One region of the Nocardioides sp. S5-5 genome, then DNA from elsewhere that is predicted to be linked to it. Evidence: predicted binding sites of a transcription regulator. Region 1 holds the regulator's gene; the other holds the start of a gene.
What was found. Region 1 encodes LexA, which represses DNA repair genes until DNA is damaged. Its sites were predicted from a motif close to TCGAACANNTGTTCGA; they were not measured.
Positions count from the first base shown of each region.

Region 2: a site for LexA is predicted at 1,350-1,365, ahead of ACUP6Y_RS09385 (DUF222 domain-containing protein). Genes of this name have one in related genera too.

Region 1 is NZ_CP199913.1:3,855,316-3,858,982, forward strand. It holds gene nrdR (transcriptional regulator NrdR) at 1-195, opposite strand, end outside; gene ACUP6Y_RS18580 (hypothetical protein) at 605-934, shown strand; gene ACUP6Y_RS18585 (LysM peptidoglycan-binding domain-containing protein) at 1,072-1,458, opposite strand; gene lexA (transcriptional repressor LexA) at 1,725-2,474, shown strand; gene ACUP6Y_RS18595 (MXAN_6640 family putative metalloprotease) at 2,540-3,667, shown strand, end outside.
Region 2 is NZ_CP199913.1:1,981,420-1,985,086, reverse strand. It holds gene ACUP6Y_RS09385 (DUF222 domain-containing protein) at 83-1,300, opposite strand; gene ACUP6Y_RS09380 (DNA gyrase/topoisomerase IV subunit A) at 1,499-3,667, shown strand, end outside.

The DNA.
Region 1 (3,667 bases):
GGCCTTCACGCGAGTGAACGGCTCGGTCGCACCGGAGCGCTTGAGCACGGTCAGCTGCATGGCCTCGACGGTCGTGAACCGCTTCTCACAGCTCGGCGACTGGCATACCCGGCGGCGCCGGATCGAGCAGCCGTCGTCGGAGACGCGGGAGTCGAGGACCTTGGTGTCGTGGTGCTTGCAGTACGGACAGTGCATGGGTCCCCTCCTTCCCGAGGATACGAGCTGTGGACAAGCCCCACCCTGTGGAGAAGTGGGAGCTTTCTGTGTGTTTCCGCTCTGGTCCTGTGGGTGACGAGGGGTCGTTCTGTGGACTAGATGTGGAGAACTACACCGTTGTAACTACTAGATGTAGTGGTAACCGTACGCCTCGGCCACCAGCGATGCAAGCGCGGGTCGACACGAGTTCGGCGCCCGCCCGGTCCCGTCCGCGTTTGCGCAGGTCACCCCGCCCAAAGGCGCTCGGAAGGCAGTGCTCCGACCGGCGTTTCGCAGCCGCTCGAGCACCCCGACCCCCACCAGGCGAGCCGGCCCCGGCGCGGACCCGAGAAGCCCCGCGGGCGGGTTGGCCGAGCATTCCATCCACCCATCGGCAACAATGACCGCCGTGACGGGTGGCAAGCGGGCTGGCGATCGGGCGAAGGCGACATTCCGCCCCGCCCTGCTGCTCATCGCCGCGGGCGCGACCGCCTCGATCGTGGCCTGGGGATACCTCGTCGTCGCCGCCATCGACTTCGGCGCAACCGGGCGCCACGACGGCAAGACCAGCGCCTGGGTGCTCATGACGGTCGCCTCGCTGGGCGCGATGCTCTGCCTCTTCCTCACCTTCATGCTGGCCATCCGCCTGTCCCGCGCGCTCGGCATGTCGCACCATCACGAGCCCCGCCCCAAGCGGGACCCGGGCACCCCCAAGGGCGGCAAGCGCGCGGCGCGCTGAGCACCACCCGCCTCCTCCGAAGACGCGCGAAGGGCGGGATCCGGTTCGGTCGGATCCCGCCCCCCGTCTTCCCCAATCTCCACTGGGGTCGAGGCAGTGGAGAAGTCATGGTCGGGCCGCGCAGCCGCCCGATCGGCTCAGCGCGTGGGGACGCGCAACTCCTGGCCGACGTAGACGAGGCTGCCGTCGAGGGTGTTGAGCTGCTGGATCGTCTGCATCATGTCGCGCACGTCGTCGCCCGAGGTCGCCGCGGCGTCGCTGGCGATGTCCCACAGCGTGTCGCCGGGGGCCACGGTCACCAGCTCGACCGCCGGCGCGCCACCGCCGACGCGGGTCGCCGCCGAGCCCGCGGCCAGCCAGACCGCCGCGAGGGTGACGACCGCGAGGGCCAGCAGGAAGACGACCGCGCGGCCACGCCGGGTCAGCCGGACTCGGCCACGCGCGGCGGGCCGCGCAGCAGGGCGAGCGGCGGGCGTCGTACGGCGGGCCTGAGTGACGCGGGGTGCGACGGTGATGGTGCTCATGATGACCTCCGGGGGAAGTGGACGGGTCCTGTTGTATCCAGGGGGTCCGACGGAAGGTGTTCGATCAGGCGTTCGATCGAACATGTGTACGAGACTAGATCAGGTGTTCGAAGATTTCCAGCACCTGTTCGAAAGTTCGTTCGACCGGCGTGTCGCGACACGCGGTTCGAACAGATGTTTGAACCAGCGGGCGGGTTCGGTTAGCGTCGTCACACGGGCCCGGTCGATCCGGGCCGCACACCCCGACCCGATCTGGAGGGCGATCCATGGCTGAGCGCAAGGGCACTGAGCGCAAGGGCGGCGGGCAGGCGAGCAGCGTCACCGAGCTGCCCGACGGCCCTGCCGACGCGACCGGGCTGACCCCGCGCCAGCAGCGGGTTCTGGCCCACATCAAAGACAGCATCGAGAAGCGGGGCTACCCGCCGAGCATGCGCGAGATCGGCCAGGCGGTCGGCCTCACCAGCACCTCCAGCGTCGCCCACCAGCTGCGCACCCTCGAGGAGAAGGGCTTCCTCAAGCGCGACCCCAACCGGCCTCGCGCGCTCGAGGTGTTCCTGCCCGAGGTGATGGCGGCCCGCCGCGCGATGGGGACGGCCGAGGAGACGACGTACGACGAGACCGGGATCGGCGACGCCGCCCCGGTGCCGGCCAACGTCCCGGTCGTCGGCCGGATCGCGGCCGGTGGGCCGATCCTCGCCGAGGAGCGCGTCGAGGACATCTTCCCGCTGCCACGCCAGCTCGTCGGCGACGGCCAGCTGTTCCTGCTCGAGGTCAGCGGCGAGTCGATGATCGAGGCCGCGATCTGCGACGGCGACTACGTCGTGATCCGGCAGCAGCCCACCGCCGAGAACGGCGAGATCGTCGCCGCGATGATCGACGGCGAGGCGACGGTCAAGACCCTCCAGCGCAAGGGCGGCCAGATCTGGCTGCTCCCCCACAACCCCGCGTTCGAACCGATCGACGGCACCAACGCCACCATCCTCGGCAAGGTGACGGCGGTGCTGCGGCGGGTGTGACGCCCTGTGCCGGGCCGGTGACATAGGGTCGGACCGTCCTGTCGCCCTACCTTAGGCCGGTCCTGATGCCTCGTCGCAGCCACTTCCCCTTCCTCGGGCTGCCCCTTCCGTTCCTCAGCGCACTGGTCGCCGTCCTGATGACGGTGTCCCTCGTCGGCCCCCCCGCGCGGGCCGACGGCACCGATCCGGCCGCCCCGGTCGACCCGGTCGACCCGGCAGGCGCCGACGTCGCGGTCGACATCGACGACACCGTCGCCCAGGAGACGGCCGAGCAGGCGCTCGCGACCGTGCAGGACATCGTGGAGACGGCGCCGACCGGCACGCCGGACGCGGGCGCCGATCTCACGATGGCGCTGCGCGACCTCGCGATCACCCGCGACGACCTGCCGACGAGCCTGCAGGACGACGCCGCCCGGCTGCTCGCGCGTCCCGGCGCCGGCCACCGCCCGCCCCCGGGCTACCCGTCGGACGGCATCGAGTGCAAGCCGGGGTCCGGGCTGCCCTGCTACACGACGAGCGAGGCATCGGCGGCGTGCAACTCCGCCATCTGCGTCCACCGGGTCGCCACCACCGCTGACGCCGCCTCGCTGGCATGGGCCAACGACGTGCTCGGCGTCATGACCCACGTCCGCCAGCGCTACATCGACGCGGGCTACCGCACCCCCCTCAACGACGGCGACGGCATCTTCGACGTCTACCTCGCCGACCTCGGCGCCCGCGGCCTGTACGGCTACTGCACCACCGACAGCCGGGTCTCGGCCCACACCGGCGCGGCGGCGTACTGCGTGCTCGACAACAACTACGCCGAGTTCGGCCCGGTCCCGGGTCCGCTGGGCAACCTGCAGGTGACGGCCGCCCACGAGTACTTCCACGCGGTGCAGTTCGCCTACGACGTGCTCGAGGAGGGCTGGCTGCTCGAGGCGACCGCCACCTGGGCCGAGGACGAGATCTACGACGACGTCAACGACAACCGCCAGTACCTCAAGGGCGGTCCGCTCGGTCAGCCGGCGCAGCCGATGGACCACCGCCAGGGCCTGGCGCCGTACGGCGCGTGGATCTTCTTCAAGTACCTCAGCGAGCGCTTCCCCGCCGCAGCCGGCGGCATGCCGGTCATCGTGCGCGACATCTGGGACCTGGCGGCCGGCCCGGCCACCGCGCGGCAGGCGATCAACGCCGCGCTCGCGGCCCGCGGC
Region 2 (3,667 bases), 1.9 Mb from region 1:
CGCCGGACCCGGCCCGTCTGGTGATCCCGGACCGTCCCGGCTTTGTCAGGGCTGCTTCCCACCCTCCCCGGCACCTCCCGGATCAGGCTGCCCTCAGCTTCACCGGACTGCTGCGACAGACCGGCGACGGAGGTCTCTCACCTCCATTCGGTAGAACAGGCGCCTCACGGCGCACCGGGTCGAGATGGTGCATATGGCACCAGCGGGCCGGGATCGAGCAGCCCTCGGCCCGGCACACGTGGTCGCGCAGCCGGATCGCCGCCCGCTGCGCAGGCTGGAACAGCCGGGCCGACCGCCCCAGGTCGAGCACACGGCCCCGGCCGTCGAGCACCACGGGGATGATCCGGGCCTGGCAGGCCAGACGCCGTGCCTCGGCCGCGGAGATGGCCTCCTGGCCCTCACCGGTGAGCAGGCCCGCGGTGGCGAGGTCAGCACGGAGCTGGTCGATGTCGATGGTCACCGCGACCGTGGTCGCGTCCCCACCGTGCTCGGGAAGCCGCTCGGGGTCGATGAGCTCGAGCAGGTCCATCAACGCCCACGCCCGGCGACGGTGGAACGGCGAGCGGGCCGCCTCCGCGTTGGCCTGCGCCGAACGGTCATGATCGGGCCGGGCAGGGTTGGTGTGGGCGTCGAGGTACCCCTTGAGTCGCTCCACCGCCCCGGTCGGCAGAACGCCCGACAGGCGGGAGCGTCCCTCACCCAGGTTGCGGAACTTCAACGACGCCCGATCACGCGCCGCGGCCTCCTCGGCCTCCAGCCGGCGGGCCTCTTCGGCCTCGGCGATCTCCGGGGCCACGACGTCGAGGATCCGGCGCCCAAGACGGCGCAGCTCGACCGGGCCGAACTCGGCGGCGTACTCGAGCAGCCGGGCCTCGGCATCGGCTCGCAACTCGGTCCCGAGCCGCTCGGGCAGATCGGCGACGGTGGAGGCGATCGCACGCGCCTGCGCCGCGTTCACGGCACCGGCGCGCAGGCCGGCAGCCACCAGCGGCCGCTCCTGCAGCGAGCTCGCCAGCCGCAGGTCGGCGCTCGTGGCCGCCGGGTCGAGACGGGCGGCATGCGCCAGCCACGCACCGGCATCGCGGGCGCCGTGCTCGGCCGCGACGTCACCCGCATCGGCAAGACAGCGCAGCCGCAGCTCGTCGGCCTGCGCCACCAGCGCGACGGACTCCAGCAGCAGACGCTCCTTCTCCGCCGTGGACAGGTAGAGCGGCTGCACGTCGGCGACTCGATCGAGCACCGCGCGCGCGTCGGCCACCGCGGCCAGCAGCGGCTGGACCAGCGAAGGTGCGACGGTCATCGTGCAGCCTTTCCCGAGAGTCGACGTACGTCGATCCTACCGCCTCGGTTCGAACATACGCTCGAACAACGTGGTGGCTGTGGACAACCCCCCTGTGGACACCGCCGCGGACGCCGCCGATCACGCGGACGACATCACCCCGACCTGATCGGCGAGCCCCCGACCCGCATGTCGGACCGACCCGGAAGAATGCCGCCCATGGCACGGCGTACGAAGGCAGATCCCCTCCCTGAGGACTTCGAGGAGCACATCCTCGACACCGACATCCGCGACGAGATGCAGTCGTCGTTCCTGGAGTACGCCTACTCCGTCATCTACTCCCGCGCCCTGCCCGACGCGCGCGACGGGCTGAAGCCGGTGCAGCGCCGGATCCTCTACACGATGAACGACATGGGCCTGCGGCCCGACCGCGGCCACTCCAAGTGCGCGCGCATCGTCGGTGAGGTCATGGGCCGGCTGCACCCCCACGGCGACGGCGCGATCTACGACGCCCTGGTCCGCACCGCGCAGCCGTGGGCGCTGCGGCTGCCGATGGTCGACGGTCACGGCAACTTCGGCTCTCCCGGCGGCGAGGACCCGCCGGCGGCGATGCGCTACACCGAGGCCCGGATGGCGCCTCCCGCCGTCGCGATGACCGAGTCGATCGACGAGGACACCGTCGACTTCAAGCCCAACTACGACAGCCGCGAGTACGAGCCCACCGTGCTCCCCTCGGCGATCCCCAACCTGGTGGTCAACGGTACGACGGGCATCGCGGTCGGCATGGCGACCAACATGGCGCCCCACAACCTGGTCGAGGTGGTCCAGGCGCTGCGCCATCTCATCCAGCACCCCAAGACCGACATCGACGGCCTGATGAGGTTCATCCCGGGGCCCGACCTGCCCACCGGCGGCAAGATCGTCGGCCTCGACGGCATCCGCGACGCCTACGAGAGCGGTCGCGGCATCTTCAAGATGCGCGCCACCGCCCGGATCGAGAGCATCGGGCGCCGCAAGGGCATCGTGGTCACCGAGCTGCCCTACAACATCGGCACCGAGAAGGTCGTCGAGCGGATCAAGGTGCTCGTGCAGTCGAAGAAGCTGCAGGGCATCGCCGACATCAAGGACCTCACCGACCGCGAGAACGGGCTGCGCCTGGTCATCGAGGTCAAGAACGGCTTCGTCCCCGAGGCGCTGCTCGAGCAGCTCTACAAGCTGACCCCGCTCGAGGACTCCTTTGGCATCAACAACGTCGCCCTCGTCGACGGCCAGCCGCGCACCATGGGCCTCAAAGAGATGCTGGAGGTCTTCCTCGAGCACCGCTACGACGTCGTCCGCCGCCGCTCGCAGTTCCGCCGCAACAAGAAGGCCGCCCGGCTCCACCTGGTCGACGGCCTGCTCCTGGCCCTGCTCGACATCGACGAGGTCATCCAGGTGATCCGCACGAGCGACAACTCGGCGGCCGCCAAGGAGCGGCTGATGAGCGTCTTCGAGCTGTCCGAGGTCCAGGCCGAGTACATCCTCGAGATGCAGCTGCGCCGGCTCACCAGGTTCTCCCGCCTCGAGCTGGAGAAGGAGCAGGAGGAGCTGCGCAAGGAGATCGAGGAGCTCGACGCGATCCTCGCCGACGAGGGGCTGCTCAAGAGGCTGGTGTCCACCGAGCTGGCCGAGGTCGCCAAGACGTTCGGCACCCCGCGGCGCACCGTCTTGCTGGAGTCGGCCGGCACCACCGCCGTCGCCGCCGCGGCCGCGCCGCTCGAGGTCGCCGACGACCCGTGCTTCGCGCTGCTGTCCTCCACCGGCCTGCTGGCCCGCACGAGCAACGCCGACGAGATCGGCACCGGCGGCGACCGGGCCAACCACGACGTGGTCGTCTCCGCCATCCGTACGACGGCCCGCGCCGACATCGGCGTGCTCACCTCCGCCGGGCGCCTGGTCCGGCTGGCGGTCCTCGACCTCCCGGCGATCCCGCCGTCGGCCAACGAGCCCAACCTCCAAGGCGGCCTGCCGCTGTCCGAGGTGCTCGAGCTGGCCGCCGGCGAGCGGGCGCTCGCGCTGACCACGCTGAGCGCCGAGGGCCCCGGCCTCGCGCTCGGCACCCGACAAGGCGTCGTCAAGCGGGTCAACCCCGAGGTGCTGAGCAAGGACGAGTGGGAGGTCATCGGCCTCAAGGAGGGCGACGAGGTGGTCGGCGCGGTCCAGCTGAGGACCGGCCAGGAGGAGCTCTGCTTCGTCACCTCCGACGCCCAGCTGCTCCACTTCCCGGCCGACTCGGTTCGCCCCCAGGGCCGCTCGGGCGGCGGCATGGCCGGCGTCCGGGTCGCCGACCGCGAGCGGGTGGTCTGGTTCGGCGCGCTCGACCTGAACTCGCCCGGCGGCGTGGTCCTG